DNA from 4 places in the Rhizobium sp. Pop5 genome. Region 4 is predicted to be linked to each of the others. Evidence: riboswitches for the same ligand, from Rfam matches in the RefSeq annotation. Region 4 holds a riboswitch; each other region holds the start of a gene.

Region 1 (7,960 bases), 1.6 Mb from region 4:
TTTTTCATTATTTTTCTCTTGCACCTCTAGTCGCTAGAGGATGTAGGAGAGATGCTTCTGTTTGGCAAGGAAGCGACGATGGCTGAAACGAGCGAGACGCGATACCGGGTCGGCGGCATGGACTGCGCCGCCTGTGCAACCAAGATCGACACGGCGGTCCGGCGCGTGGCTGGTGTTGCCGATGTTTCCGTCTCGGTGATGGCGGGCACGATGACCGTCCGGCATGACGGCAGCAGTGACCTCAAGGCGATCGAGAAGAGGGTGACGGGGCTCGGCTATTCAGTCGCGCCGCTTGCCGCAGGTGCGGCGCCTGCGCATGAACACGGCACGCATGACCATCACGACCATGACCATGGGCACGATCACGCGGGCCACGACCACGATCACGGCGATCATGCGGGCCATGATCACGATCACGAAGGTCATGATCACGACCATGCCGGCCATGACCATGATCATGGGGATCACGACCACGCTCATGGTGAAAAGGAAATCGAGGGCCTGCACGGGCACGACCACGCGCCGATGTCCGGCCCCTGGTGGCAGAGCAAGAAGGGGCGGCTGACCATCCTTTCCGGTGCAGCGCTCGTTGCCGCCTATGCCGCCGGCCATCTCGTGCCGGCAATCGCCCCCTATGCCTTCATCGTCGCCATGCTGGTCGGTCTCGTGCCGATCGCGCGGCGTGCGGTCATGGCGGCCCTATCGGGCACACCGTTTTCGATCGAGATGCTGATGACGATCGCCGCTGTCGGCGCCGTCATCATCAATGCCGGTGAGGAAGCGGCAACCGTCGTGTTCCTGTTCCTTGTCGGCGAGATGCTGGAGGGTGTGGCTGCGGGCAAGGCGCGCGAAAGCATCCAGTCGCTGACGACGCTGGTGCCGAAGAATGCGCTGCTTGAAGACAATGGGCAGACGCGGGAAGTGCCTGCGGAGAGCCTCGCCGTCGGTGCGATCATCATGGTTCGCCCCGGCGACCGCATCTCGGCAGACGGCGTCATTGTATCAGGCGAGAGCGCGATCGACGAGGCTCCGGTGACGGGCGAAAGCACGCCGGTGCGCAAGGGCGTGGATGCCGTCGTCTTCGCCGGCACGGTCAATGGCGATGCGGTGCTCAGGGTTCGCGTCACGGCGGCCGCCGCCGACAATACCATCGCCCGCGTCGTCAAGTTGGTGGAGGAAGCGCAGGAATCGAAGGCGCCGACGGAGCGCTTCATCGATCGGTTCTCACGCTATTATACGCCGGGCGTGGTGGTTGTCGCAGCCCTCGTTGCGGTCGTTCCGCCGCTGTTTTTCGGCGGTTCATGGAGCGAATGGATCTACAAGGGGCTGGCGCTCCTCTTGATCGGCTGCCCTTGCGCCCTCGTCATCTCGACGCCGGCGGCGATCGCTGCTTCGCTGTCGGCCGGCGCCCGGCGCGGGCTCTTGATGAAGGGCGGCGCGGTCTTGGAAACGCTCGGCAAGGTGACGATGGTCGCCTTCGACAAGACGGGTACGCTGACGGCAGGCAAACCTCAGGTGACCGACATCGTTTCCTTCGGCTTGAGCGAAGCGCAGGTCCTGTCGCGCGCGGCGGTGCTGGAGCAAGGTTCCAGCCATCCGCTGGCGCTGGCAATCCTCAATCGCGCCAAGGCCGGCGGCGTTCCCGTGCCGCCGGCCTTCGAGCTGGAGGCGCTGCCGGGCAAGGGCGTCACCGGCAAAGTCGGGGGCGAGACCCTGGATCTGCTGTCGCCGTCCGCAACTCGCGAGCGCGGGGCGCTCGATGGAGAGCAGGATGGGCGCATCACGGCGCTGAATGACGAAGGCAAGAGCGTATCGGTGCTGCTCGTCAATGGCGCAGCCGCGGGCCTGATCGCCATGCGCGACGAGCCGCGCGAGGATGCCGGGGCTGGACTTTCCGCGCTCAAATCGGCAGGCGTGAAGGCAATGATGCTGACGGGCGACAACAAACGCACGGCGGCGGCCGTTGCCGGCATGCTCGGCATCGACTGGCGCGGCGAGATGATGCCGGAGGACAAACAGCGGGTCGTCGGCGAATTGAAGCGTGAAGGCTTCACCGTCGCCAAGGTGGGCGACGGCATCAACGACGCGCCGGCGCTGGCGGCGGCCGATATCGGCATCGCCATGGGCGGCGGCACGGATGTGGCGCTGGAGACGGCGGATGCCGCCGTGCTGCACGGGCGCGTCGGGGACGTGGCGCGGATGATCGCGCTTTCCAAGCGGACCATGCGCAACATCCTGCAGAACATCACAATCGCGCTCGGCCTGAAGGCGGTCTTCCTCGTGACGACGATCGCCGGCATTACCGGGCTCTGGCCGGCAATCCTCGCCGATACCGGCGCCACCGTGCTGGTGACGATCAATGCGCTCAGGCTGCTTCGCTTAAAGGGATGAATTTTTCCCGAATGGCGATGTAAAGACCACCGATTTGGGCGCGATCGAGAATCCAAACCGCGGAGCGGGCCATCGCTTAGGCCGGCTCTCAGTTTGTCGACAAGGTCTCTCCGTCATGCTCGGCCTTGTGCCGAGCATCTGACCGCTGTAATTGTTTGACAAGAAACCATTTATTTTCAGGTGCTTAATTGAGCGGCGCAGATCCTCGGCACAAGGCCGAGGATGACGTTGCGAGTTTTGCATGGCTTGTCCCAGCCTGGGAGTTGGCGACAGGCCGGGTCTCTTTATCGGACCCTTCTCTACAGCGTCTTTTCGTTAAGCCTTCGTTATCCCTGTTTTTCACAGGAATGCAGTGATTTCAAACCTCCCGTAACGCGATGCACAAACCATCCGTTGACGCGAATTGGGATTCGCGTACTATATCTAGTGTTTGAGGTTCCTTCGATTCGTGAGGATCGGGGGCTAAGATGGGAATACGGTGCGCTTCGCCATTACGGCGCGGCAATGCCGGAGCTGCCCCCGCAACTGTGAGCGGCGAGCAACTGTCCGATTTCAGGTCACTGGAGCATGAGGTTCCGGGAAGGCTGGGCAGGGTGCTTCGACCCGTGAGCCAGGAGACCTGCCTCGAACGAAACGTCCACGGGCGGGGTGTCCGGAAGGTCGCGTGCATGAAGACGGAATCTATCCGTGCCTGTTGCACTGCCCCCGAACATCCGCATGAGCACTTCGGGGTTTGAAGTCATGTCGAGAACATCAAGGCCGCCACCCGCGCACATCCTGCGAGGGATGCTATTGGGCGTTTAAAGCGCCAACTTTGCCAGATCATTATCAAACTTTGCCCCGGACGCCGCATGGCGCCCGATCCCAGTCCTGCGTCCTGAATTCATTGACATCACGAGGAACATGATGAGCGTTACCGTTTACAGCAAGCCTGCCTGCGTTCAGTGCACCGCCACCTATCGCGCCCTGGATCGCCTGGGGGTAGACTATGACATCGTCGATATTTCCCAGGACACCGAGGCGCTCGATCGCGTGCGCGGCATGGGCTACATGCAGGTTCCGGTCGTCGTTGCCGGCGAGAACCACTGGGCGGGCTTCCGTCCCGATATGATCAGCGCGCTCTCCTGATCGGAGAAGAGCGGTGGGGCTGATCGTCTATTATTCCAGCCGATCCGGGAATACCCATCGTTTCGTCGAGAAGCTGGGATTGCGCGCGGCGCGCATTCCCCTCAGCGCTGAAGATATCCACATTCGCGAACCCTACGTGCTGATCTCGCCTACTTATTGCGGGGACGGCGGTAAAGGGGCCGTGCCCAAGCAGGTGATCCGTTTCCTCAATGATGCGGAAAACCGCTCCAACATCCGGGGCGTGATCGCCGCGGGCAACAGCAATTTCGGCGAGACCTACGGGCTTGCCGGCGATGTCATCTCGAAGAAGTGCCAGGTGCCGTACCTCTACAGGTTCGAGCTCCTGGGAACCTCCGAGGATGTCGCCAATGTCAAAGATGGGATGGGACGATTTTGGACACGGGAACAAATTTGACGCGGGATGTGGGCGCAAAGCCGCTGAAGGCTGCGGAAACGCTCGATTATCACGCGCTGAACGCGATGCTGAACCTCTATGACGACGAGGGCAAGATCCAGCTCGACAAAGACCGAATGGCGGCCAAGCAGTATTTTCTGCAGCATGTGAACCAGAACACGGTGTTCTTCCATAACCTCAGGGAGAAGCTCGATTATCTGGTCACTGAAGGCTATTACGAGCAGGAAGTGCTCGACCAGTATTCCTTCAATTTCGTCCGTGACCTGTTCGACCAGGCCTATGCCAGGAAATTCCGGTTCCCCACGTTTCTCGGCGCCTTCAAATATTACACCAGCTACACGCTGAAAACCTTCGACGGGAAGCGCTATCTGGAGCGCTACGAAGACCGCATCTGCATGGTGGCACTGACTTTGGCCCGCGGCGACGAGACCCTTGCCCGCGACATGGTCGATGAGATCATTTCCGGCCGGTTCCAGCCGGCGACGCCGACTTTTTTGAATGCCGGCAAGAAGCAGCGCGGCGAGCTCGTCTCCTGCTTCCTTTTGCGTGTCGAGGACAATATGGAATCGATCGGCCGGTCGATCAATTCGGCGCTGCAACTGTCGAAGCGCGGCGGCGGCGTGGCGCTGTCGCTGACGAATATTCGCGAAGCCGGCGCGCCGATCAAACAGATCGAGAACCAATCCTCCGGCATCATACCCATCATGAAGCTGCTCGAAGACTCGTTCTCCTATGCCAACCAGCTCGGCGCGCGCCAGGGCGCGGGCGCGGTCTATCTCCACGCCCATCACCCCGACATCATGCGCTTCCTCGATACCAAGCGCGAAAATGCCGACGAGAAGATCCGCATCAAGACGCTGTCGCTCGGCGTCGTCGTGCCCGACATCACCTTCGAACTCGCCAAAAACAATGAGGATATGTACCTCTTCTCGCCCTACGACGTGGAGCGCGTCTACGGCGCGCCGTTCACCGAAATCTCGGTGACGGAGAAGTACCGTGAGATGGTGGCGGATGCCCGCATCTCCAAGAAGAAGATCAAGGCACGCGAATTCTTTCAGGTGATCGCCGAGATCCAGTTCGAGAGCGGTTATCCCTACATCATGTTCGAGGACACGGTGAACCGGGCGAACCCGGTCGCCGGGCGCATCTCCATGAGCAATCTCTGCTCGGAGATCCTGCAGGTGAGCGAGGCGAGCGAATACAATGACGACCTCTCCTACCAGACGATGGGCAAGGATATTTCCTGCAATCTTGGCTCTCTGAACATCGCGGCGGCGATGGATTCCGCCGATTTCGGCAAGACGATCGAAACCTCGATCCGGGCGCTGACGGCAGTTTCCGACATGAGCCACATCTCCTCGGTGCCTTCGATCGAAAAGGGCAATGACGAGAGCCATGCGATCGGCCTCGGACAGATGAACCTGCACGGCTATCTCGCCCGCGAGCGCATCTTTTATGGCTCCGAGGAAGGCGTCGATTTCACGAATATCTATTTCTATGCGGTGACCTATCACGCGATCCGCGCTTCGAACCTGCTGGCGGTCGAGCGGGGCACGAGCTTCAAGGGCTTCGAAAATTCGAAATATGCCTCCGGCGACTATTTCGACAAATATATCGAGCAGGAATGGAAGCCGGCGACGGAGAAGGTTCGCGCAATTTTCGACGATGCCGGCATCCACATTCCGACGCAGGAAGACTGGGCGGCGCTCAAGAAAACGGTGATGGCTTCCGGTCTCTATAACCAGAACCTGCAGGCGGTGCCGCCGACAGGGTCGATCTCCTACATCAACCACTCCACCTCCTCGATCCATCCGATCGTCTCGAAGATCGAGATCCGCAAGGAAGGCAAGATCGGCCGCGTCTATTACCCGGCGCCGTTCATGACCAACGACAATCTCGATTATTACCAGGACGCCTATGAGATCGGGGCGGAGAAGATCATCGACACCTACGCGGCGGCGACCCAGCATGTCGACCAGGGCCTGTCGCTGACCTTGTTCTTCCGCGACACCGCAACCACGCGCGACATCAACAAGGCGCAGATTTACGCCTGGAAGAAGGGCATCAAGACGATCTATTACATTCGCCTTCGCCAGATGGCGCTGTCCGGCACGGAGGTGCAGGGCTGCGTTTCCTGCACGCTGTGAATTGATTTCGGCCGCGAGCCGTTGAGCAAATGGCCCCCTCATTCGCCTGCCGGCACCTTCTCCCCGATGGGGAGAAGACATTTGCGGCAGACGCGACATCCCCTCTCCCCTCGGGGAGAGGGCGGGGTGAGGGGGCTCCGAGCGCAATCAGATATTGGAAGGACTTAATCACCATGAACATCGCCGTAAAGCCAATCAGCCGCGTGCGCGCCATCAACTGGAACCGCATCGAGGACGACAAGGATCTCGAAGTCTGGAACCGTCTCACCGGCAATTTCTGGCTGCCGGAAAAAGTGCCGCTTTCCAACGACATTCCCTCATGGGCAACGCTGACGCCGGCAGAGCAGCAGCTGACGATCCGCGTGTTCACCGGATTGACGTTGCTCGACACGATCCAGAACGGCGTCGGCGCCATTAGGTTGATGGAAGATGCCGCGACGCCGCACGAGGAGGCGGTGCTTTCCAACGTCTCCTTCATGGAGGCGGTGCATGCCCGCTCCTATTCCTCGATCTTCTCGACGCTGTGCTCGACACCCGATGTCGACGACGCCTATCGCTGGTCTGAGGAAAACGAGTTCCTGCAGCGCAAATCGGCGCTGATCATGGAGCAATATGCTTCAGGCGACCCTTTGAAAAAGAAGGTCGCGAGCGTCTTCCTCGAAAGCTTCCTGTTCTATTCCGGCTTCTACCTACCGATGTACTGGTCGAGCCGCGCCAAGCTCACCAATACGGCCGATATGATCCGGCTGATCATCCGCGACGAGGCCGTGCACGGTTATTATATCGGCTACAAATTCCAGCGTGGGCTGGAGCGACTTGGCAATGAGCGGAAACAGGAGATCAAGGACTTCGCCTTCGACCTGCTGCTTGAGCTCTATGACAATGAGGCAAGATATACCGAAGCTCTCTATGACGGCGTCGGGCTGACCGAGGACGTCAAGAAATTCCTGCATTACAACGCCAACAAGGCGCTGATGAACCTCGGCTATGAAGCGCTCTTCCCGGCCGAGGCCTGCAAGGTCAATCCGGCGATCCTGTCGGCACTGTCGCCGAATGCCGACGAGAACCACGACTTCTTCTCCGGTTCGGGTTCCTCCTATGTCATCGGCAAGGCGGTCGCGACCGAGGACGAGGACTGGGATTTCTGAGACTTAATTTCAGCTTCCCCTTATCATTTGCCTCTTCATCGACCACATTCAGCGAAACTGGATTCGGTACTCGCCGAAAGTGTGGTTTAGCGGGAGTTTCTGATGTCGTCTTTTCTGAACAAGGCCAAAGCTGCCGTTGAAACGGACGAGGGCATCTGGCCGGTCCGTCGGAGGCGGATTCTCGACTGGCTGGTGAACGAGACGCGCGACGAGCGCTTCATCGACAACATCCTGGTGGAAATGTGCGGGAAGCTGATGGCGGCAGGGGTGCCGGTCGCCCGCGCGACTTTGCATTTCAGGACGAACCATCCGCAATGGATCGGCGCCCGTATCCTCTGGAAGGAGGGCCTGACGGAGGCGAAGATCAACACATTCGCCTATGGTATCGAAAATACACCGGAGTTCCTGACGAGTCCGATCAATGCGATCCATCAGGGTGCCGAAGAGATCCGCAGACAGCTGGAAAGCATAGCCGACGGCGACGCGGATTCATTCTACCGGGAACTGCGCGACGATGGCCTCACCGAATATATCGCCTGGCCGGTTGAACACACGTTCGGCAAACGGCACGTCGTGACATTTTCCACCAGCCGGCCGGGCGGTTTTACGAATGAGCACGTCGATTTCCTGCGCGATCTCTTGCCGGCGCTGACGCTCGTCAGCGAGATCAGGCTGAAAAACATCATGGCGCGCACGCTGCTGCAGACCTATGTGGGGCCGCATGCGAGCGA
Region 2 (7,960 bases), 360 kb from region 4:
TATCCGACCATCTGGTTGGCGAGCCAGGCCAGCAGAACCGCCGTCGCCGCCATCCGCCGGGGAAGCACGACCGCCGAAACCGCCGCCAGCGCCACGAAAGGCGTGACGCAGGCAAAAAGCAGGCTGAGCGCCACGCTGGCGCCCGCGATGAAAACCACCCAGGCGGCGGCGAAACCGGGCGCGGCAGGGCGCAGGGGAAGCTGATTTCGTTCGAGCATCGAAAAACTCCATTCGGCCGGGCGCATGCGCCCCTAAAAAATAATAGCAAAATCACGCGAAAATGCCAGCAAGCTCCCCCTGCTGCCAGAGAACCGAAAATGCCGGCGCGTCGCGATAAACCAGTGAAAAACCATCAGGATTTCAGCGCCACGCCTCCCGCAGAATGGAAGCCGGCTACATATTTTCGGGCAATTACCACTAGAAGTGAAGTAAGCAAAAACGCGCAACAACCAAATCACATTAATTATTCAAAAACAAATAGATAAGTCACAGTCAAAACTCCGCGAAAACGAAAGATGCTCCTGCCTGCATTTGTGCGAAAAGTCAAAATTATTGTTAAATCCGCATTAATCCGAAAGTGCAAATATTCGCTATCGTTTTTAGAGGGGGCGCCTCTTAACCTGGGAGCATAGCGTGGATATTCTTGATCGTGGTGCGAATGCCGTTGCCGTTCTTGCTTCACTCTCCAAATCCCAGGCGATGATCGAATTCGATCTCACGGGCAGGATTTTGACGGCGAACGGGAATTTCTGCCGCGCGCTCGGATATGAACTCTCCGAAATCGTCGGCCAGCACCACAGCATGTTTGTCGAGAAGGCTTACGCATCATCCGCCGAATACAAGGCCTTCTGGGCCAAGCTCGCCGCCGGCAGCTACGATCAGCAGCAGTACAAGCGCATCGGCAAGGGCGGGCGCGAAGTGTGGATCGAGGCTTCCTACAATCCGGTGATCCGCCGCGGCAAGCCGGTCAAGGTGATCAAGATCGCCACCGACATCACCAGCCAGAAGCTGATCGCGGCCGAAGACTCGGGCAAGCTCGATGCGCTCTCGCGCGCCCAGGCGATCATCGAGTTCACGCCGGAGGGCGAGATCCTCGCCGCCAACGAGAATTTCCTGAATGCGCTCGGCTACTCGCTTTCGGAGATCAAGGGCCGGCATCATTCGATGTTCTGCGAACCGGCCTATGCCGCATCGCAGGAATACAAGGCATTCTGGCCGAGCCTTGCCGCCGGCAAGCTCGCCGCCGACGAATTCATGCGCATCGGCAAAGGCGGCCGCAAGGTTTTCATCCAGGCCTCCTACAATCCGATCTTCGACATGAACGGAAAGGTCTTCAAGGTCGTCAAATTCGCGACCGACGTGACGCCGCGCGTCGAAAACGTCGAACAGCTCGCCGCCTGCTTGACGAATCTGTCGAACGGCGATCTCTCGCAGACGATCGCATCACCCTTCATTCCGTCGCTGGAGCGCCTGCGCACCGATTTCAACAGCGCCTCCGACAAGCTCAAGCATGCGATGGCGACCGTTGCCGACAATGCCAAGGCGATCTCCTCGAGCTCGGAGGAGATCGGCAGCGCTGCCGACGATCTGGCCAAACGAACCGAACAGCAGGCCGCTTCCGTCGAGCAGACGGCCGCGGCTCTGGAAGAGATCACCACCACCGTCAAGGATGCGAGCAAGCGCGCCGGCGAGGCGGGCGAGTTGGTGACCCACACCAAGGCCCATGCGGAGCATTCGGGCCAGGTGGTGAAGGACGCCATCGAAGCCATGGACCAGATCGAAAATTCGTCGCGCGAGATTTCCAACATCATTGGCGTCATCGACGAGATCGCCTTCCAGACCAACCTCTTGGCGCTGAATGCCGGCATCGAGGCGGCCCGCGCCGGCGAAGCCGGCAAGGGCTTTGCGGTCGTCGCCATGGAGGTGCGCGAGCTGGCGCAGCGCTCCGCCAGCGCCGCCAAGGAGATCAAGACGCTGATCACCGCCTCCAGCGGCCATGTCGCCACCGGCGTGACGCTGGTCAGCAAGGCCGGCAGCGCGCTCGAGGAAATCGCCACGCAGGTTCACGATATCAACGGCAATGTCGTCGCGATCGTCAAAGCCTCGCGCGAACAGTCCACCGCGCTCGCCGAAGTCAACCGTGCCGTCAACACCGTCGACCAGAGCACGCAGCAGAACGCCGCCATGGTCGAGGAACAGACCGCCGCCAGCCACAGCCTCGCCCGCGAGGCCTCAGCCCTTTTCGAACTCCTCAGCCATTTCCGCTTCGACGACGCGCCGAGAGGGACCAATGTCTCGGCCCTTTCCGACATCAAGTCGGCCTCGCCGAAGCCGTTCCAGCGGCCCCGCCCGGCAAGATCCCACGGCTCGGCCGCCGTGGCGGAAGGCTGGCAGGATTTTTGATTGCCCGAAGCGGTGCCGGAGGCTCAGGCGCGGCATCTGCGCCTGCCGCCATCCTCAGTCCATCAGATATTGGATATGATGCCGGCCGTGCACGGCCGATTTCTGCACATGGGCACGAACACCGAACACCCGACCGATCAGCTCTTCCGTCAGCACGTCCTCCGGCGTGCCTGAGGCCACGACCTCACCCTTGCGCAGTACCACCAGCTTGTCGCAGAACATCGCCGCCAGGTTGAGATCGTGCAGCGCGACGACCGAGGTGATACCGAGCCTGGCGATCAGCGAGAGGATGTCGAGCTGGTGCTGGATATCGAGATGGTTGGTCGGCTCATCAAGCAGCAGTTCGCTCGGCGACTGCGCCAGCGATCTTGCAATGTGCACGCGCTGGCGCTCGCCCCCCGACAGCGTCTGCCAGAGCTGGCCCGCCCTCTCCCGCATGTCCACCCGCGACAGGGCCTCCTCGACGGCGGCATCGTCTTGCTCACCCCAGGGCATGAGCAGCCCGCGATGCGGCGTGCGGCCGAGCTGCACCACATCGCGCACGGTCAGTTGCGTATCGGTCGTCGACTGCTGCTCGACGAAGGCGATACGGCGCGCAAGCGCGACGCGCGACAGCGAGGCGATATCGTCCTCGCCGAGACGGATGATACCGCTACGGACCTTGCGCAGCCGGCAGATCAACCTCAGGAGACTCGATTTGCCGGACCCGTTCGGCCCGAGCAGGCCGAGCACCTTGCCTCTTTCCACCGTGAGGCTGACGCCGTTAACGATGACGGTGTCGCCGGCGGCAAAACTCACCGCTTCGATCTTGATGCTCATGCGCTTCTCCGCACGCGATAAAGGATGATGGCGAAGGCCGGCGCACCGAAGAGCGCCGTGACGACGCCGACCGGCAGGATCTGCTGCGGTATAAGGATGCGCGAAACGATATCGGCACCGACCATATAGATCGCACCGCCGAGTGCCGTTGCCGGCAACAGCTGCCGATGCCCTGGCCCAACGAGAAAGCGGGCGGCATGGGGTATGACCAGACCGACGAAACCGATCGAGCCTACCATGCTGACAACACTCGCCGTCATCGCCGCAGTCAGGCCGAAAAGCATGATCTGGACGCGGCGCACGGCAATGCCGAGCGAGGCGGCTGCGTCCGTGCCGAAGGCGAAGGCGTCGAGCGCCCGCACATGGGCCATGCAGATGAAAAAGCCGGCAAATGCGATCGGCACCGCGAGATAGACATCCGGCCACCGCACGCCGCTGAGCGAACCCAGCAGCCAAAACAGAACGCCGCGCGCCTGCTCGGCATTGGCCGAGGTCGTCACGATATAGGAGGTGAGCGCATTGAAGAGCTGCGAACCGGCGACCCCGCAGAGGATGATGCGTTCGCCGGTGCCTCCTGCTCCTGTCGCCAAAAAGCCGACCAGAAGGAACGCGACGACCGCGCCGACGAAGGCGCCGCCCGACAGACCGAGAACGCCGTAGCCGAAGCCGAGAATCATCACGCAGACCGCCCCCGTCGAAGCGCCAGCGGAGATGCCGAGCACATAGGGCTCGGCCAGCGGATTACGCAGCAGCGCCTGCAGGATCGCGCCCGAGAGCGAAAGCGACGCACCGGCGCTGGCGGCAACCAGCGCCCGGCTGAGACGATAATCCCAGACGATGCCCTGGTGGATACGACTGAGCACGAATTCCGTGCCGAACAGGCGGTTCGAGACCGCCTCCGCCGTCGTCGCCAGCGGTATCGAGATCTCTCCGATGGAAACGGCAAGGCTGATCATCAGCCCGAGAAGAAGAAGGGCTGCGATGGTGAGCGCGGCAAGCGCCCACCATCCCTGTTGCCTGAACGATGCTGCTCTCACTGCGAGAGGCCGAAGGACTTGATGCCGTTCGCCAATGTTTCGATGCCGTCGATCGTGCGGATCGTCGGGTTCATCGATTGCGCGTCCATCATCACGAAATGCCTGTTTTTCACCGCATCCAGTTCCCTGGTCACCGGATCGTGCTCAAGGAAATCGATCTTCACCTTGGGATCGTCGGCCGCATAGCGGCGCCGATCCATGGTCGCGACTACGATGACGGCGGGGTTCGCCTCGGCGATGGTTTCCCAGCCCACCAGCGGCCATTCCTCCTGGGTGGTGACGACGTTGCGGGCGCCGATCGTCTTCAGGATGTAGGCCGGCGCGCCGTTCTTGCCGGCGATGAAGGCATCACCGTTGACCTCCTTGCTGGAGAACCAGAAGACGACCGGCAGGTTCTTGCCCGATGCATTCGATATGGAGGTGACGGCATCGGCTTCGCGCTTCTTCAACTCCTCGATCAGCGCATCGCCATGCTCCCTCACGTCGAAGATTTCCGAGAGCTCGGCGATCTCACGGTAGACCAGCTCCATCGTGAACAGCTCCTTGCGCACGCCGTCGCCGCCATCGGTGTTGACCTTGGCAACGCAATCGGCCGGCGAAAGATAGGTGTTGATCCCGAGGTCCCCGAACTGGTCCCGCTTGCCGACGGAGCCCTGCGCGCCGACATGCCATTCGAACTCGGCAGCCACCATGTCCGGCTCCTGCCCGACAACGGATTCGAAGCTTGGATCGTTGTCGGCAAGTCGTTTGATCCGACTGTTGGCATCGGCATATTGCGGCAGCACGGGACCGACCCAAACAGCCGTGCCGACGATCCTGTCGGCAAGGCCTAGCGAAAAGAGAATTTCGGTCATGCCCTGGCCGATCGAAACGATCTTCGTCGGCGCTTTGCGGAAGGTCACCTCCTTACCGCAATTGCTGACGGTGAGCGGATATTGGGTGGCGGTAAGGCCCGGTGCCGCAAGGCCGATCAGCCCGAAGGCGAATGTCATGGTGGCGAGAAACTGGCGCATGAAAACCTCGATTGAAAGGGAAAGGAGCATGGCTTCGCCGCGCGGCCCAAGGGCGGGCGCGCGCGCAAAGCCTAGCCGCAGGCGGCCCAATCGAGACGGATGCATGCCGCAGTTCGGCGAAGGGTCAGAAGGTCAATCATGTCTGCTCCTTGTCCGGGCATCCCCGCCCGGTTGATTGGATCGTGATTGACGGCAGGTCTCCTGGCTCGCGAATATCCGCCGCTCATCAGCCTTCCCGCGATAGCTCGCAGTGGCCGGGCCCGAAGGCCCCAGGAAATGCCGGCGCGCCGGCACTCCCGATATGAGCGACAATCCGCTTACAGTTGCGGGGGCAGCCACGGTCTCGGTCCCTCTTGGGGTCGTCCTCACCGTGTTCCCTATTAATTCCCTCGGAGTCATCCTCGGGAAACCGTCACGCCCAGTTACGTCGCAGATCCGCTAGACGTCAATGATTATTGCGGGGATCGCACCGACGCCGTGAAAAATAAGGCTGGATGCATGGCGCGGGCCGTCATTCGGCGCGTTCAACACCGCTCGTGGAAGGTCTTGGACATGGAACCGTTATAGCCATAATGGGAAACCTTCACGTCTTCCCACAGTCCAGCCGACTACGCCTCGGCCATGAATTTCCGGATGGCGGCTTCGAAGGCGTCGGCGGATGTCAGCGCTTTGTTGCCTGCCGTTCCCGAATAATAGCTGTCGCCGCGCTGCAGCTGCACGCCGCGGTGTCCCGTCATCGCTTCGAGAACCGGCATCGCCGCCCATTCCTGCGCCACCGCCAGGGCGAATTTTTTGAACTGCGCGTCGCTCCTGTCGGATTTCAGGAAAGCCTCGCCTCCCCTGACCGTCATCAGCAGGTGAAAGCCGATCTGGTCTTGGGCCTCTGGATCGAAAAGCCGCTCTTGCGTCAGGCCCGAGGGGGCGACATTGCCGCCCAGCGTTCCCATGATGATCTGGTATTTGCCGCAGGCGTCCCGCCCATGCAGCGTCGCCTGATAGGCCTGAACCTGCGCGATGCTCATCGCGACGAGCCGGGGGTTGTTTTCGTTCTTTATGCGATCGACCACGGCGTTGTAGTTGCCCGCGGCTTCATACCGTCCGATGAAATCGAGGAAACCCAGGACGCCGGGCCGGATATCGGGGCTGCCGCCGTTGATCATGCCATCGACGGAGGAAAGCTGCACGAGATCGGTCAGCCGCTTCACCACAGCCCGCTTGCCGCTTTCGAATTCCGCCTTGATCGCCGCCACGACATCGGACTTCTTCGTGTCGGATTTGCTGGGAAAGAGCTTGGGATTGGCGTTGACAGTCGCTGCCGAGACGGCCCTGACGTCATCGACCGTCTTCGACACGGCATCGCCGTCGTCAAGCTGGGCGAAGCGAACCGCCGCATCCTTGCCGATGCGGTGGCCAAGCCGCAGCAGCCAGGCCGGCGGATCGAGGTTCGAGATCTTCGATTTCAGCGCGCGCTGCAGCCGATTGGCAAGGGCGGCGGCAAAGAAGCACTGCGCCTGCGGCTTGATCCGGTCGGCATCGGCAAACCCGCGCAGAACCTCCTGATAGTCCTTGTCCTTCAGGAGAGACGACCAGACATCCGGATCGAAGCGATAGGGACCGATCGGCCCGGCAAGATCGGCATCGGCGCCATCGCGCCCTTGCGCGTCGGTATTGGTCCAGCCGCTCTCGGCCCATGCCAGCAGCAGGAGATATTCGACATTCATGCCGCCGGCATCGAGAAAGCCGGAAAGCGCCCGCGCGGCAAGCGCCGAGTCTTCATAGAATTCCAGATCGGAGATCGGCGGGAACTCGATCTTCACCTCGTCGGCGGTCAAAACAGTCAGGCTGCCCTGGTCGATCCACCACGTCGGATCCGTCTCGCCTTCCCGCGTGACCTTGAGGCGTCCGTTCTCAACCGTGCCGTCGCCGACGAAGCGGGAAAAGCCGATGCCCAGAACTTCCGTCGCATCCGTTGCATCCGCCGCATTGAAGAGTTTCACAAAGGGTCGATTGGTTCGATAGATATTCATCGCGTGCCCCCGCTAGCTGAATAGCTTCATGAAGAGTTCGTAGTCGATGTAATCGCCCTTCGGCAGCGCCAACGCTGCCCGCTTTTTCCCGATCGCCGTGCGCAGCCCGGCGTCTATCCTGGTCTCCCCGGTGCTGATGCTGACGCCGAGCTTTTCGGCGACCAGCAGAAGGTTCTGGGCACGCCCCGAGGCGACAGATGCCGTCGTCGTGGTCTCTTCCCGCGCCGGCGCGTCGTAGAGGAATCCGCGCTCGACAACGGTCTTGTAGCCGAGAGAACTGCAGCTGTCCGTATGCAGCAGATACAGGATATCGCTCGACGACAGGCCCTGATTCAATTCGGCGTCCGTCAAACCCTTTTTCGAGATCATTCTGCGCCACACGTTGATGGCCGCTCGCGTGCCCTGGCCGAAATTCCCGTCGCGCGCGGTGCAGAGCGCCGATTGAAGCCGCATGACCTGATCGCTCGTCAGTTCCTTTTCGACGGCGCTGACGGCGCCATCCACCGACGGCGTTTTCGGGGTCGGCTTCAGCCCTTTGCCGGACTCGAATTTATTGATCCCTTCGATGGTCCCGGTGATGCGGTTGACCACCTTGCGGGCATCCGCATCGAAATCGACCTTGTTGCCGTCGATGCTGGCTGCCGCCAGCGCATTGAAATCC
Region 3 (7,960 bases), 130 kb from region 4:
CATCCGGCTCGCTGGATACGATATTGGCCTCGACCGCGGCATCGTAACGGGCGGCCGATTTGAAGGAGACGGCACGCGACAAAACGCGGCCATCCACCTCCGGCAGCGCGACATTCATGCCGAGATCGCGGGCCGAGAGCCCCTGCGACGAGGCCGCCCATGCCTCCCGCGACGAGGCCGAAAAGATCGTCTGCAGCACGACCGCGTCATTCGCCTCCAGCACCGTCGGCTCGCGATCGGCGCCCGGTGCGGAGACGGCAAAGCCCGTCGTATTGATGACAACATCGGGTTTAAGGTCGGCGAAGATGGATTCGAGGATGCCCTTGGAAACGGGATCCTTGAGGCTGTAGGCAAAGACCGGCAGCGGGCGGAGGCCTTCCGCCTGCAGGGCTTCGACCAGGGCTTCGACGGGTTTTGTTTCGCCGCTTTGGACGAGGGCGCGGTAGAAGGCGATGGCGACGGTGGGGCGTTCCGTAAGTTCGAATCTCACCTCTGCCGTCGGCACGCCCGAGACAAGCCTCTCCCACTCTTCAACCCCAATCAACCCCCGCTCCGGCCACCAGATCCCCGCCTTCATCAACGGCGCAGCCGGCGCCGGCTTCTCCTCACCAGACAGCATTGCCGCCGCATAGGCCAGAAAGCCCCGCGCATTGGCATCCCCGCCCTCGATCAGGTAAGCCCACAACGCATTCAGATCCTCCAACGCCACATTCGAAAACGGCGTCAGCCCGGCATCCGGCTTGGAATCCCCAGGCAGCACCGCAATCAGTGCCCCGCTGCGCGCCGCCACCGCATGCAGCGCCTCCAGCGCATAGTGGAAATAGCTTGCCCCACCCAGCGCCCGCACGATGATCAGTTTCGCATGCCGCGCGGTCCGCTCGACGTAAGTATCGACCGACATCGGATGCTTCAGGCTCATCAGGCTCGCAAGCCTCAGCGAATACCCCGCCATCCCACCGGCATGAGCCGCGGCAATCGCCGCAAGCTCGGTGTCGGCGGCCGACAGGAACAGGATATCGCCCGGCGACTGGCCGAGGTCGATCGCCTCGTCCCCGTCACTGATCGTTCCCTGCTGGGCCAGAAGCAGATGCATTTAATATCCTCAGACGAGCGCTTCGATCGCCTTGCGCACCGCGTCCTGATCCATCTCGTGCAGGCCGATGACGACGAGGCGGGTGCTGCGGGCTTCACCCGGCGCCCAGGCGCGGTCGAAATACTGGTCGATGCGGGCACCCACGGCCTGCAGCTGCAGGCGCATGGGCTTGTCGGAGACATCGATGAAGCCCTTGAGGCGCAGCACATCATGCTCGGCGATGATGCCCTTCAGCTTCTCGACGAATGCTACCGTATCGGCGACCGCGCCAAGTTCGACGACGAAACTGTCGAATTCGTCGTGATCATGCGGCTCGCCATCCTCATGCTCCAGCTCGTGATGGGACTTGCGGTTGACGATATCGTCTTCGGTGCCGACACCGAGGCCGAGCAGCACGCTTGCCGGCACCTCGCCATTCCGGGCCTCGATCATCACGGGCTTGCGGACAATGCGCGAGGCGACCTCGCTCTTCACGCGGCCGAGCCCGTCGGCGTCGATGAGATCGGTCTTGTTCAGCACGATCAGGTCGGCGCAGGTCAGCTGATCCTCGAAAAGTTCTTCGATCGGGCTTTCATGATCGAGCGATTCATCCTCGGCGCGGCGCGCATCGACGGCATCGTGGTCGTCGGCAAAACGGCCGGCGGCAACAGCCGCGCTGTCGACGACGGTGATAACGCCGTCGACGGTAACTTCGCTGCGGATATCAGGCCAGTTGAAGGCGGCCACCAGCGGCTGCGGCAGCGCAAGTCCCGAGGTTTCGATGACGATGTGATCGGGGCGCTGGTCGCGCTCCAGAAGCTTGGTCATGGTCGGGATGAAATCGTCGGCCACCGTGCAGCAGATGCAGCCATTGGTGAGCTCGATAATATCGTCCTCGGTGCAGTTCTCCGCCCCGCAGCCCTTCAGCACATCGCCATCGACGCCGAGATCGCCGAATTCGTTGATGATGAGTGCGATCTTCTTGCCGCCGGCATTGGTAAGCAGGTTGCGGATCATCGTCGTCTTGCCGGCGCCGAGGAAGCCGGTGATGACGGTTGCGGGAATTTTCTGCTGCATGGAACTAACCCTTCATTTTCAGCGGCAGTCCTGCCGCGATAAAATAGACGTCGTCGGCATTGGCCGCGATCATTTGGTGCAGCCGGCCGGCATGGTCGCGAAATTGCCGCGCCATGCGGTTCTCGGGCACGATGCCGAGGCCGACTTCGTTGGAAACGATGACGAGCCGTGCCTTCGCTTGGGGCAACCAGGCGGCGAGCGCAACGGACTGGGCGATGATATCGCGCCCCTCCATCATCAGATTGGTGAGCCAGAGTGTGAGGCAGTCGACAAGAATCGCCCTGCCTTCGCCATCGATGGCCGTAAGCCGCTCGGCAAGCTCCAGCGGTTCCTCATGCGTGGTCCAGGATGGGCCGCGATCCGCCTTATGCTGGTCGATGCGCGCCTGCATTTCATCGTCCCACGCCCGGCCGGTGGCGATGTAATGACGCTCGAGGCCGGTCGCCGTGACGATGTTTTCGGCAAAACGCGATTTACCGGAGCGGGCGCCGCCGAGGATGAAGGTGGTGCTCATGCTCGGACGCCTTCTGCAGCGGAGGGTGTTGCACCCCCCTCTGTCCTGCCGGACATCTCCCCCACAAGGGGGGAGATCGGCAAGAGGCGAGACCATCGCCTTACGTCAGTTGTTTGGGGAGATCGTCGCCGCGATTCCATCTCCCTCCTTGTGGGGGAGATGTCCGGCAGGACAGAGGGGGGTACCGCATACTCGACGCACAAGGCCGAAAGCCCCACATCTGCCACCAAAGGCAGCGCCGAATTCAATCGTTCAGCCAAAACAACCTCCGTGCTGGCAGCGGGCCTCTTGCCCAGGGTTGGGCTTTTCGCCCGGCACGGGATGGCAGGTCTCCTGGCTCGCGGGTATCGGCCGCGACCGGGACGACCGTTTCCGGTCGCCCCTGATCGTGCCAGCGGATCTGCCTCGCCTTCCCGGCTGCATCTCGTGAAAAGGTGGACGATTCGTAGAAATAGAGGCGTCCGACCCCGGTTGATCACCATGCATTTCCAGTGGCTTTTCCGGCATCTCCTCCGCTCCGCCCGCCCGCACCATTGCGGGCTGCCGACGAAAAAGGCTCGATGCCGGATGCAAGACCCTGACCGCTCTACAGTCGCGGGGTCGGCTGTGATGAAAGCGCCCGGCTTGGGTCCGCCTCGTCACATTCCCTTTTCATCCGGAAAGCGTAACGCCGATCCGGAACCATCCGTTATATCCGATGATGGTCAGATGACCATCATCGTGGGATGGTCAGGCGACCACCCTTTATATCAAGGATGGTTAGGCAAGCTCCGGGGTGAAGTCAACCGGCCTTGGCACGCCGGAATGGCCAGCGAGCCGGCAGGCAAACGCCGACACGACTTACTCTACCTAAAATATCGTCATTTATCAGAGGCTTATGTCATAAAAATTTGTCTGGCACGCCGGCTTTTTGCCGCAATTGCATCGCAAGCGGACCCGGCCTTCACCCTTGACCCGGCCTCTCCCTGCCTAGTTGTCTAGCCATGCTCATGAAATTGGATCGGCGCCGTCTCCGCGCGCTGCGTGTTTTCCTCGATCCCGGCCGTTTGCGCGTTCTGACGCGACGCAGCGAAATCGGCCTGTCGTTGGCCGGCGCCGTCGTCGGCATCGCTTCGGGACTTGCCGTCACCGGCATGAGTTTCGTTTCGAACGAATTGCACCAGCTGATATTCGGCATAGCAGACAGCGAGAGGTTGAGTTCATCTGACATCGACGACAAGCTGCTGTTGCTGACCGCGCCCGTCATGGGCGGCGTCCTGCTCGGGCTGCTGCTCCTGGTGCTGGCGAAACGGCGCAAGAAGCCGATGGTCGATCCGATCGAGGCCAATGCCCTGCATGGCGGCCGTCTTTCCCTGACCGACAGCATCATCGTTGCCGTGCAGAACCTGCTCTCCAACGGTTTCGGCGCCTCCGTCGGCCTGGAAGCCGGCTATACCCAACTTGCCGCCGGCCTCGCCTCGAAATTCGGACTGAAGCTGCAGCTTCGCCGCTCGGACCTGCGCATCCTTGTCGGCTGCGGCGCAGCCGGCGCCATCGCCGCCGCCTTCAATGCGCCGCTGACCGGCGCCTTCTATGCCTTCGAGCTCATCATCGGCACCTATACGATCGTGTCGCTGACGCCGGTCGTCACCTCCGCCCTCGTTTCCACACTCGTCGCAAGGCTGCTTGCCGATGGCGATTTCACCATCGATATCGGCAGCTTCGGCTCGGTCGTGCCTGCCGATTATATCCCGGCGCTGCTGCTCGGCGTCTTCTGCGCCGGCGTCGGCATTCTTATCATGCAGGGCGTCGCCTTCATCGAGGAGGTGGCGCGCAAGAGTTCGATCGCGCCGCCCTTCCGCCCTGCTCTCGGCGGCATTATCGTCGGCCTTCTGGCGATGATCTCGCCGCAGGTGCTTTCGGCCGGCCACGGCGCGCTGCATCTCAATCTGTCGCGCGACGTCGCGATCCCGGCGCTGATCGGCCTCTTTCTCTTGAAGTCCCTCGCCTCAGCGATTTCGATCGGCTCGGGCTTCAGAGGCGGCCTGTTCTTCGCCTCGCTGTTCATGGGCGCCCTGCTCGGCAAGCTCTTTGCCTATTGCGGCCCCTATTTCGCCGCGACGACCCTGACGCCCGCCATCTATGCCGTGGTCGGCATGAGCTCGCTTGCGGTCGCCGTCATCGGCGGGCCGCTGACCATGACCTTTCTCGCGCTCGAAATCACCGGCGACTTCCCGATCACCGCGCTGGTGCTCGCCGCCGTCATCACCTCTTCGCTCGTTGTGCGCTCGACCTTCGGCTATTCCTTCGCCACTTGGCGCTTCCACCTGCGCGGCGAAAGCATCCGTAGCGCCCACGATGTCGGCTGGATCCGCAATCTGACGGTGGACAAGCTGATGCGATCAGACGTCAAGACCGCAAGATCGGGCATCTCTCTGGAGGAGTTCAAACAGGCCTTCCCGATAGGCTCGACCCAGCGCGTCATCCTCGTCGAGGAGAGCGACAAATATGCCGGCCTCGTGCTGGTGCCTGAGATCTACGCCAACCCGACGGACGCCCAGGACGAAGGCAAGGTGCTTGCCGATTTCATCCGATACCGCAACGATTTCCTGCAGCCGCAGATGAACGCCAGGCAGGCGGCGGCGATCTTCGATAAGAGCGAAAGCGAAGCGCTGGCCGTCGTCAACAACCTGATCGAACGCAAGGTGGTCGGTCAGCTCAGCGAAAGCCATACGTTGCGCCGCTACAGCGAAGAACTGGACCGCCGCCGCCGCGAAGTATCCGGCGAGATCTGAGCGGCCGCTACGATGCTGTGTCGACGGGCCTGAAGACATCAGCCCGCTTCGAAACCCCGCGCAGTTCGAACGAACCGAGATATTGGCAGGGCACGGCGCAGGTCGTCGCGAAGCTCTCCGACATCAGGAGCGGCTGCTCGAGCGTGCCGCAAAGCTTTTCAAGCCGCGAGGCCTCGTTGACCGCCCTGCCGATCACCGTGAAATCGAGCCTGCCCTGGGCGCCGACATTGCCGTAGAAAACCTCGCCGAGATGCAGCACGACGTCGACGCCGATATCGGGGCCGCCATTGCCCGCCCGCTCGCGATTGAGCGCCTCGTTTGCCTCCAGCAGGTTCCTTGCCGAAGCGAGGGCCGCCAGGCAGGCCTGTTGCGGATCGTCCGCATCCGTTGGGAAGATCGCCAGCACGCTGTCGCCCATGAACTTCAGGATCTCGCCGGAATTTTCCCCGACATGCCGGTCGATCAGATCGAAATGTTCGTTGAGAAAGCCGACGATCTCCTCCGGCTGATAGACCTCGGTCAAGGCGGTGAAATTCCGGAGATCGGCAAGCAGGATTGCGGCATTGATGGAACCGCCCATTCCCCTGCGGGTTTCGCCGGCGAGGATGCGCGCGCTGGTCTTCGCGCCGGTATAGACGGCGAGGATATCGGTGGCGGTCTTCGACGCCGCCACCCGGTAAGCCGCAAGCCCCAGCGCCGGCAAAAGCTGTTCGATGACCGCAAGCTGCTCGTCGGAAAATCCGCCCGGCGCGTCGCTGGTCAGGGAAACAGCGAGCCCGCGCAGCGCCACCTCCTTCGGAAATTCGAAAATGCGGATAACGTGGTCGGTGCCGCCGGCCTGCGCGAATTCGTTGAGCTCGGTATAGTTGAGGCCCTCGTCATTCGCGAGGTTCCATCGCCCCGCTTTTTCGTCGCGGCTCAAAAGATAGAATGTCGGTGTCTTCTCGAAGCTGCGCTCCGTTTCGCTCCCGTGCTCGGCGGCTTCGAGAATTGTTGCAGCGCCCCGCGCGAAATTGGCCGAAACGCCGCGATACATCGGATGGATGGACGGCATTCTGATGCTCGCCCGCCAGATCGGAAATCCGTCGGCAATCAGCCGCTCGCACAGACCGGTAATGAGATCGCCGATATGCTCGCTGGTGATTCCCTGCTCTATAATCCACTGAATATGATCGTTAATTTTTGAAACCTCCGCATCGGGCCGAGAGCCGGAGAAGCCGTTTTCACGATCGAGGCTCGGCACCGGGAACCGCAGGACAGGCGCTGAAAAAGCCATGTCGCGCATGCCATTCATTAGCCTGCTTCGCGTCACGATACTACTCCCAGGCGAATGAGGGGATGCGGAAATCGAGGCCGAAATTACGGATGGCAGAATGCTTCCGCTTCCGCGCCGTCAGCGAAAACGGCTCCAATCTGCCTCTTGGGAGGCAATGAAAGGGATCTGGCCTCTCGACACCGCAATGTCCTTCAGCATGTGATCCGACAAGGCGCCAAGCCTATTTTCCGCCGACCGGCGATGCCTCCAGATCATGAGCACTCGCAGGACGGAAATCGGCAGCAGTAATGCTTTGCATATTCGAAGATTCAGCACGCCGGATGGGAAATTCCCGTTCATCATATCCTCCAAGAAAAGGCGCGACTGACCGCGCGAAGCCAGAAGGGAACCAGCCGGCGCCCCGTTCGCCGGCTGGTTCCCGCCGCTGACACACGTCGCGATCGCAAAACGCCGCATGCCTTTGCGCGCCTCCTTAGCGATCTGCCGAGTGAGGGCCGATGAGGGTCGTGACCTCGGTGACGCGGTCCGCGGGAAAGCCACCCTTTTCCGCGTGCCGATAGACCGCTTCTGCGCTTTCGGCCTCGTGGATGCAGTACATCTTGTCCCCGGTCACATAGCTGGTGATCCAGCTATAGGGTTCGCCGAGGGCGGCCACCACGGCGTTGGATTTCGCCGAGATTTCCCGCAGGGTTTCCTTGTCCATGTCCCCGAGACCCGGAATATTTCGTTCGACGACGAATTGCGGCATTGTTTCATCCTTCTCTGATGCTGGAGTGGCTCGGTCAGCCGTGCGCATGCCGGCAGCTGACGTCGGGATTCATGTCGGCAAAGGGTCCTTTCGGATTGTCCTTCCATGCCCAGACATGCAGCTCGTAGAAGGCCGGAAGCCCGTAGCGGTTCGGTGCGTTCGTGAAACTGAACAGCTGACCGCCGAGATTGGCGGGACCTTTCGTCGTGATGTATTCGACGGCAACGAGCTTCATCTTGCCGTGTTCGTCAGGCTCGTACATCACGGCCTCCGGCTTGGAGAGATCAATGGCCTCGTCCTTGATGAGGTCGGCGTTGACGTAGTGGATGCCCATCGCGCCTCCGTCTATGCCGCTGGTGCACGGGATCGGCGAATAGCCTTCCCTGGCGGCCTGGTTGACGTCCCGGAAGCGTGCATTGGCCTCCCGGACCTGTTCCGGCAAACCGGTGCCGCCGCCGAGCGCCACCGCCGGAAAAGCTGCCATCATGAGAAGCGCCGC
Region 4 (7,960 bases):
CCGTCGGGCAGCTCAATCCGACGGTTGGCGATGTCGCCGGCAACCTGGCCAAAGCACGCGAGGCGCGTGCCGATGCGGCCCGCGAGGGCGCGCATCTGCTTGTCCTGACCGAGCTTTTCATCTCCGGCTATCCGCCGGAAGACCTGGTGCTAAAGCCCGCCTTCATCCGCGCCTGCTGGAAGGCAGTGGAGAGCCTTGCGGCCGACACCGCCGATGGCGGGACGGGTCTCATCATTGGCTTTCCCCGGCAGGATGAGAACGGGCGCTATAATTCGGTCGCCGTGCTCGACGGCGGCAAGGTGATTGCGGTGCGCGACAAGGTCGATCTGCCGAATTACGGAGAGTTCGACGAGAAGCGGGTCTTCGACCAGGGCGCCATGCCGGGGCCGGTGAATTTCCGTGGCGTGCGGCTCGGCATTCCGATCTGCGAGGATATCTGGGGTGATCTCGGCGTCTGCGAGACGCTGGCCGAAAGCGGCGCGGAAATCCTGCTCTCGCCGAACGGTTCGCCCTATTATCGCGGCAAGGTCGATATCCGCCATCAGGTCGTGCTGAAGCAGGTGATCGAGACCGGCCTGCCGCTGATCTACGCCGCCCAGCTCGGCGGCCAGGACGAGCTGGTCTTCGACGGCGCGAGCTTCGCCTTCAATTCCGACAAGTCGCTCGCCTTCCAGATGAGCCAGTTCGAGACCGCGCTTGCTGTAACGACATGGAAGCGCGGTGACGCCGGCTGGCACTGCGCCGAGGGGCCAATGGCGCATATCCCTGAGGGCGAAGAGGCCGATTACCGCGCCTGCCTGCTCGGCTTTCGCGACTACGTTAACAAGAACGGCTTCAAATCGGTCGTGCTCGGCCTTTCCGGCGGCATCGACTCGGCGATCTCAGCGGCGATATCGGTCGATGCGCTGGGCGAGGAGCGGGTGCGCACCGTCATGCTGCCATACCGCTATACCTCGGAGGATTCGTTTAAGGATGCGGCCGATTGCGCCAAGGCGCTCGGCTGCCGGTATGACATCGTGCCGATCGAAGAGCCGGTGACGGGCTTCAGCAGTGCGCTTGCCGGTCTCTTCGAGGGTACGGACAGCGGCATCACCGAAGAGAACCTGCAGAGCCGGGCGCGCGGCGTCATCCTGATGGCGATCTCCAACAAATTCGGTTCGATGGTGGTGACGACGGGCAACAAGTCGGAAATGTCGGTCGGCTACGCCACGCTCTATGGCGACATGAATGGCGGCTTCAACCCGATCAAGGACCTCTACAAGATGCAGGTCTATGCGCTTTCCCGCTGGCGCAACGAAAACGTGCCGCCGGGTGCGCTCGGGCCATCCGGCGAGGTGATCCCGCAGAATATCATCGACAAGGCGCCCTCAGCCGAGTTGCGTCCGGACCAGAAGGACCAGGATTCGCTGCCGCCTTATCCCGTTCTCGACGATATCCTCGAATGTCTCGTCGAGAAGGAAATGGCGGTCGAGGAGATCGTCGCGCACGGCCATGATGTGGCGACCGTTCACCGCGTCGAGCATCTGCTATATCTTGCCGAATACAAGCGCCGGCAATCGGCGCCGGGTGTGAAGATCACCAAGAAGAACTTTGGGCGCGACCGGCGTTATCCCATCACCAACCGGTTCAGGGATCGCTGACGCGGGGATCCGTGACGCGATCGGGATCTCTGGCGCGATCGGGATCTCTGGCGCGATCGGGATCTCTGGCGCGATCGGGATCACTGACACCATCGAATTTTCGGGAGGAGGAAACATGCGCAGCTCCGTCGAGATCTACAACATTAGGACGGGCAGGGCCCGCGAAGTCTGGCAAACGGACAAGCTGGTGGAAGCGCCGAATTTCTCGCCCGACGGTTCGTACCTGCTGATGAACGGCGACGGACTGCTCTTTCGGCTGCCGCTTGATGGCGGCGAGGTGGTCCATGTCGATACCGGCTTTGCCGTCAACTGCAACAACGATCACGGCATTTCGCCTGATGGCACCAGGATCGTCATCTCCGACAAGACCGAATTCGGCAAGTCGGCGATCTATACCCTGCCGATCGAAGGCGGTACGCCGCGGCTCATCACTGAGAATCTGCCGTCCTATTGGCACGGCTGGTCGCCTGATGGCCGGCAGCTTGCCTATTGCGGTATCCGCGACGACGTCTTCGACATCTACACCATCTCCGTCGACGGCGGCGAGGAGACGCGGCTGACGCATGGCGAGGGCCGCAATGACGGGCCGGACTGGTCTACCGACGGCCAGTGGATCTATTTCAACTCCAGCCGCACCGGACTGATGCAGATCTGGCGCATCCATCCCGACGGCACGGGTCTCCAGCAGGTGACATCGGACGATCAGGGCAACTGGTTCGCCCATCCGTCGCCCAACAACGACAAGGTGCTGATCCTCTCCTACGACCCCTCTGTCTTTGACCATCCGCGCGACCTCGACGTGCGCCTGCGACTGATGGATATGGACGGCGCCAACCTGAAGACGCTGTTCGAGCTTTTCGGCGGGCAGGGCACGATCAACGTGCCCTGCTGGTCACCAGACGGTGACGAGTTTGCCTATGTGCGCTATTTCCCGATGAGTTCTTGAGAGCGACGGACCGCCATTTTTTGATGAGGTGGTGGCGCCCTCATGCCTGACGCAACCACTCTGGAATAGGCATCAGACGGATCATGGGAGAGTCCTGAAGATGCCTTCTGGTCTGGTCAAACCGGAACCATGGGGCGGCTTCTGGACCTATGAGGGCCTGCATCTTTTGGACGAGGATTGACCTGTGAATGGGCGGCGGGATATCTGCCCGCCGCGCTTGATAGTGCCGCTCAGGCCGCGACGGTGGCCGTGCGACGATCGCGGACGGCCTGGGCCAGATTCTCGAGCACGTCGACCGACATGTCCCAGCCGATGCAGCCGTCGGTGATCGACTGGCCGTAGACCAGCGGTTTCCCGGGAACGAGGTCCTGGCGCCCGGCGACGAGATTGCTCTCGATCATTATGCCCTTGATGTGGTCGTTGCCGGCATGGATCTGGCCGGCGACGTCGCGGACGACCTTCGGCTGGTTCATCGGATCCTTGCCGCTGTTGGCGTGGCTGGCATCGATCAGCATGCGCGGGTTGACACCGAGCTTGGTCGCTTCGGCCATCACGGCTTGGACGTCGGCCGCCTCGTAGTTCGGCCGCTTGCCGCCGCGGAGAATGATGTGGCAGTCCTCGTTGCCTGTCGTGGAGGCGATGGCCGCTTGGCCGTCCTTGGTCACGGCGGGGAAGTGATGCGGCTGCGAGGCGGCAAGGATCGCGTCGAGCGCCACGCGGACGCCGCCATCGGTGCCGTTCTTGAAACCGATCGGGCAGGAAAGGCCGGAGGCGAGTTGGCGATGGATCTGGCTTTCGGTCGTGCGTGCGCCGATCGCGCCCCAGCTCACGAGGTCGGCAATGTATTGCGGCGTGATCGTGTCGAGGAATTCGACGCCGGCGGGTAGGCCCATCGCATTGATGTCGAGCAGCAGGCCCCTCGCGATGCGCAAGCCTTCCTCGATGCGGTAGCTGCCGTCGAGATGCGGGTCGTTCATCAGGCCCTTCCAGCCGACCGTGGTGCGGGGCTTTTCGAAATAGACGCGCATGACGATCTCGAGATCGCCCGCGAGGCGTCGTCGCTGCTCCGCAAGCCGTGCGGCATAGTCCCGGGCGGCAACGGGATCGTGGATGGAGCAGGGGCCGATGACGACGATCAGCCGATCGTCCTCGCCCCGAAGAATTTGATGGATCGCATCGCGGTTGCTGGTCACGGTCTGACTGACGCCAGCGTTGCGGGGAATTTCGGCAATGATATCGGCAGGCTTGGTAAGCGGGGTGATCTCGAGGATACGCAGATCATCAATGGTATCGGACACGGGGTATGCTCCTGTTTGGTCATACCCGCGCGGAACAAAAAAGCCGCCAGGTAGACTAGCGGCTGTTCGGGTTGTCGTCGCGTCGAATTCAGTTACGCATGGACCCGCGTCCGCTGTGAGAAGCGGTACCAATAAAATCGCGAGGCGTAGACGGACATGATCGACATCAGGCGTATGTAGCGTCACGATCGGGTTTTGTCACGCGGAATTTGCAGCCTGGAAGCAACGGGTGGCACCGGCGGAGCCCAAAGGAGGTAGGGGCACGGATTGCGGGACTTTGCCGTCCTTCGGCGCCGTGCAATAAAGTTCAGCAAGTCAAAAAGCAGGATCATGAGATGGATCAGAGCAACGGGCCGAACGACGAGACTGGCAAGGTCCGCCTTTCGGGACAATTAATTTGTGCATCCTTGGACGAGATCGATATCGTCCAGAAATATCTTCCTGAACACATTCGCCTGACCAGGGCAGAGCCGGGTTGCCTTTCATTTGAGGTTACACAGACCGAAGATCCCATGATCTGGCGCGTTGAAAACGTTTTATTGATAGGCTTGCGTTTGAAGCACATCAAATCCGTACGAAGGCTTCGGCATGGGGAGCCGCAACCAGGGCGATCTGCCGCGCATACGAAATCTCGGCAGACTAATAGAGCTAACTGAGGTCCGCTTCGGGATGGCGATCAAAGGGACGTCAAACGTTAGAGGCGTCGGATTTGGTCCGGGCGTCGATCTCCACCGCGCCCTTTCTTGGCCGACAAAGTCTAGGAGCTGTTCTCCGCCATCGCTTCTTCGGCCTCGGCCTGGCGGCGCTTGGCTGGTTTGCGGCGACGGACGCCAGGTCGCGCGCGGCGCTCAGGACGCTGGCAGCGGCATTCAGGGAGCATCGTGCATCCGCCAACTGAAGACGGCTCGAAGACAACATCGGCCGGCTTGCCGACGCACCTGATTCCTGAAATAGATGCGCCGTCAGGTGCCCGCTGCCTCAGCGGGAGAATCGGGAATCCGGTGCAAGGCCGGAACGTGCCCAACGCTGTAAGGCCGACGCCTGCCGCTCATTATGCCACTGGCTTTTCGCCGGGAAGGCCGCGGCAGACGGATGACGCCAAGTCAGAAGACCGGCCTGGCGAGATAGACCCAACCCGCGCGGACGGCGGGCGGTTGCGTTGTTGGGGATTTGACGATGCGACCCTTAGATAAGGATGCCCTTTCGGCGGCATCCGGTTTTTCCTTGGCCGAACGCGAGGCCGTCTATCACGCGATCATGACGCGGCGTGACGTGCGCAGCCAGTTTCTGCCCGATCCTTTGCCCGACGACGTCGTGGAGCGGCTGCTGAACGCCGCGCATCACGCGCCGTCCGTCGGCTTCATGCAGCCGTGGAATTTCATTCTGGTCAGAAGCGCCGAGGTGAGGGCACGGGTGCGCGATGCCTTCGTAAAGGCGAATGAGGAGGCGACGCTGATGTTCGAGGGTGAGCGGCGGCAGACATATCGCTCGCTCAAGCTCGAGGGCATCGTCGAGGCGCCGCTCGGGATCTGCGTGACCTCAGATCCCACGCGCAGCGGCAGCGTTGTGCTGGGGCGCACGCACAATCCCCGGATGGATAGCTATTCCACGGTCTGCGCCATCCAGAATCTCTGGCTCGCGGCGCGGGCGGAAGGGATCGGGATCGGCTGGGTCAGCATTTTCCGCGAAGGCGACCTAAAGACCATTCTCGGCATACCCGAACATATCGAGGTGGTCGCCTGGCTTTGCGCCGGTTTCGTCGACCGGCTTTACGAGGAGCCGGAACTTGCGGTCAAAGGCTGGCGGCAACGGGTGCCGCTTGAAGAACTGGTGTTTTACGACGGGTGGGGACGGAGCGAGCGCTGAAGCCGTCGCAATCACTGCTGTTGCGGCTGCGGGCCGGGTGTCGCCGGATTGGCAAGATCGATCGAGCCCTGGTCGCCGGCGAGGAATTGCGGGCCGACCTGGCGGACCTTGTTCTGCGTGGGATCGTAGGGACGCTCCGGAGCGGATGGCTGCGGCGCGGCTGCTGCTGGAGCATTTTTGGCCGGCGGATCGGTGTGGATCGTGGTGATCGAACCCTGCTGCGGCGGTTCGCTCAGGGCCTGCTTGCTGCGCATCTCGTTGTAATAGGCGGTGAGATTGCAGGCACAGCTGTTCTTTTCGCCAGGCGCACGGTTCTTGTAGACGAAGGCGTTCTTCATCGCGCTGTAGGGCGTGCCCGTCGCGACCGAGATCATGTTCGAGGCTTCCGTGCTCGTCACGTCGCGATAAAAGAGCTGCGTCTCGATGCCGGGGCACATCTTGGCGCAGGTCTGGGCATCACGGCCGAAATCGACCGAGGTGGCGTTCGAACTGATCGGAAAGAAGCCGCCATCGCAGCTGCGCACGCAGATGGTGCTGACGGGCGAGAGCATCTCGGCCCGCGGCAGGCCGTAGTAACTTGGGTCAACCTGTTCACCTCCGCCGAGCGGAATGAAGGTATCGGTGCGCATCGCCTGTTCCTCGACACTCGGGGCGGGGTCGTTGGCGCTGCGCTCGGTCGGCGCATAGAAATTGTCGCTGTTGCAGCCATTTCGCTCGAGAGCGGCGGTCAGTTCGCGGCGCGCGTCGTCAGTTCCGTCGCCCTGGTTGCGCAGCTCGTCGCGGCGATCTTGGAGATAACGGATATTGTCCGTCATCCGGCCTTCGGCCTGAGCAAGTTCGGCGCAATAATCTGCATTCTCGCCGCCGATCACGACCATGCTGCCGGAGGTGCAGCCGAAATTGCGCAGATCGTTGCGGACCTTGCGCAGCTCGAGGTTCTGCTCGGCCATGGCGCTAGCATATTGGCGCGCTTCCGGCCCGCTATTGGTGGCGATCGTTCGCGGCAGGTCGGCCAGGCGGCCGCGCAGGTCGTCGCAGATGGCGCTGGACTGTGCGGCAGTGGCAGGTGCTGCCAATGCAAGAAGAAGCGCAAGAGACAGGTTTCGGCGTTTCACGGCGTCGTCCGGGAATGAGAAAGTGTCCATAGGTCAAAGGCGGCGTTCATCCGCCGTGCCTTGTCTCTTAACGTGTTTCTCTTAATAAGCGTCGATCAATTCCTACCGCATTTTCGAGATTTTATCCAGAAGATGTGGGGAGGCCTTACGTTAGGGAAGTCGAGGTAGCATTGCGCCTGAAGCAGCGACTGCAATCCGCCAATGGCAGTTCCCTTCTTCATCCGAATTGTTATTCTTGTCGCTCCCCCCTGCGGGAATTGGCTTCACTGAGGATAAAACGCGATGCGCTACATGCTCATGCTGCATGCCGACGAAGCCGCCGGGAAGGCCGTTGCACCCGAGGAGATGGCGCGCTTCATGGGCCAGATGTATGCCTATCAACAAGCGCTGGAGAAAGCAGCAGCATTCGTCTCCAGCAATGCGCTGGTCAGTTCATCCGAGGGAAGTCTCGTTCGCGTTCAAGGAAACGAGGTTAGTGTTCTGGACGGCCCCTATGCCGATGTTCGCGAACAGTTCGGCGGGTACTTTATCATCGACGTCGCCGATATGGACGAAGCCAACAAATGGGCGGCACGCTGCCCTGCCGCGACCTGGGGAACGGTTGAGGTTCGCCGCATCAGGGATTCATCGGAATATGCCGGATGACGCTTTCGGGTTCCTCCGCTGCCCGAGGTGCAGCAGAGCGGGTGGCGCGCGAGAGCTATGGCCGTCTTGTCGCTTATCTTGGCGGACGGCTGGGTGATATCGCGTCCGCCGAAGATGCGCTCGCGACGGCTTTCCTCACGGCTCTCGAGAAATGGCCTGTCGATGGCGTGCCTGACAACCCCGACGCCTGGCTGTTGACCATCGCGCGCAGACGCAAGTTCGACGACTGGCGCAAGGACAAAGTGAAGGCGAAGAGCGCCGATCATCTCGCCCTCATCACCGAGGAACTCTCGGCAGCGGCTGACATGGACGAGGACATTGCGGACAGGCGGCTTGCGCTCATGTTCGCCTGCGCACATCCTGAGATCGATGTCTCGGCGCGAACGCCGCTGATCCTCCAGACGGTGCTGGGCCTGACCGCGGCAGATATCGCCGCGCGGTTTCTCGTCT

What was found. Region 4 has a riboswitch for cobalamin ahead of bluB (5,6-dimethylbenzimidazole synthase). Riboswitches for the same ligand answer to the same signal wherever they lie in the genome.
Region 1: linked by a shared signal. The riboswitch ahead of nrdH (glutaredoxin-like protein NrdH) and the one ahead of bluB (5,6-dimethylbenzimidazole synthase) in region 4 are both predicted to bind cobalamin.
Region 2: linked by a shared signal. The riboswitch ahead of NE852_RS13515 (ABC transporter substrate-binding protein) and the one ahead of bluB (5,6-dimethylbenzimidazole synthase) in region 4 are both predicted to bind cobalamin.
Region 3: linked by a shared signal. The riboswitch ahead of cobU (bifunctional adenosylcobinamide kinase/adenosylcobinamide-phosphate guanylyltransferase) and the one ahead of bluB (5,6-dimethylbenzimidazole synthase) in region 4 are both predicted to bind cobalamin.

Annotation. Positions count from the first base shown of each region.
Region 1 is NZ_CP099399.1:3,548,089-3,556,048, reverse strand. It holds gene NE852_RS19645 (helix-turn-helix domain-containing protein) at 1-8, opposite strand, end outside; gene NE852_RS19640 (heavy metal translocating P-type ATPase) at 79-2,391, shown strand; cobalamin riboswitch at 2,808-3,033, shown strand; gene nrdH (glutaredoxin-like protein NrdH) at 3,298-3,519, shown strand; gene nrdI (class Ib ribonucleoside-diphosphate reductase assembly flavoprotein NrdI) at 3,533-3,934, shown strand; gene nrdE (class 1b ribonucleoside-diphosphate reductase subunit alpha) at 3,913-6,081, shown strand; gene nrdF (class 1b ribonucleoside-diphosphate reductase subunit beta) at 6,255-7,229, shown strand; gene NE852_RS19615 (adenylate/guanylate cyclase domain-containing protein) at 7,332-7,960, shown strand, end outside.
Region 2 is NZ_CP099399.1:2,265,407-2,273,366, forward strand. It holds gene NE852_RS13495 (hypothetical protein) at 1-218, opposite strand, end outside; gene NE852_RS13500 (PAS domain-containing methyl-accepting chemotaxis protein) at 634-2,403, shown strand; gene NE852_RS13505 (ABC transporter ATP-binding protein) at 2,458-3,222, opposite strand; gene NE852_RS13510 (iron ABC transporter permease) at 3,219-4,259, opposite strand; gene NE852_RS13515 (ABC transporter substrate-binding protein) at 4,256-5,272, opposite strand; cobalamin riboswitch at 5,446-5,701, opposite strand; gene NE852_RS13520 (hypothetical protein) at 5,881-7,299, opposite strand; gene NE852_RS13525 (hypothetical protein) at 7,312-7,960, opposite strand, start outside.
Region 3 is NZ_CP099399.1:2,031,917-2,039,876, forward strand. It holds gene cobN (cobaltochelatase subunit CobN) at 1-1,093, opposite strand, end outside; gene cobW (cobalamin biosynthesis protein CobW) at 1,103-2,149, opposite strand; gene cobU (bifunctional adenosylcobinamide kinase/adenosylcobinamide-phosphate guanylyltransferase) at 2,154-2,663, opposite strand; cobalamin riboswitch at 2,969-3,364, opposite strand; gene NE852_RS12265 (hypothetical protein) at 3,372-3,644, shown strand; gene NE852_RS12270 (chloride channel protein) at 3,647-5,437, shown strand; gene NE852_RS12275 (adenylate/guanylate cyclase domain-containing protein) at 5,445-6,731, opposite strand; gene NE852_RS32725 (DUF1127 domain-containing protein) at 6,831-7,169, opposite strand; gene NE852_RS12280 (DUF4242 domain-containing protein) at 7,186-7,461, opposite strand; gene NE852_RS12285 (hypothetical protein) at 7,496-7,960, opposite strand, start outside.
Region 4 is NZ_CP099399.1:1,903,782-1,911,741, reverse strand. It holds gene NE852_RS11625 (NAD+ synthase) at 1-1,640, shown strand, start outside; gene NE852_RS11620 (TolB family protein) at 1,756-2,586, shown strand; gene NE852_RS11615 (3-deoxy-7-phosphoheptulonate synthase) at 2,817-3,884, opposite strand; gene NE852_RS11610 (putative quinol monooxygenase) at 4,220-4,540, shown strand; cobalamin riboswitch at 4,832-5,019, shown strand; gene bluB (5,6-dimethylbenzimidazole synthase) at 5,061-5,750, shown strand; gene NE852_RS11600 (DUF2865 domain-containing protein) at 5,762-6,865, opposite strand; gene NE852_RS11595 (YciI family protein) at 7,148-7,510, shown strand; gene NE852_RS11590 (RNA polymerase sigma factor) at 7,507-7,960, shown strand, end outside.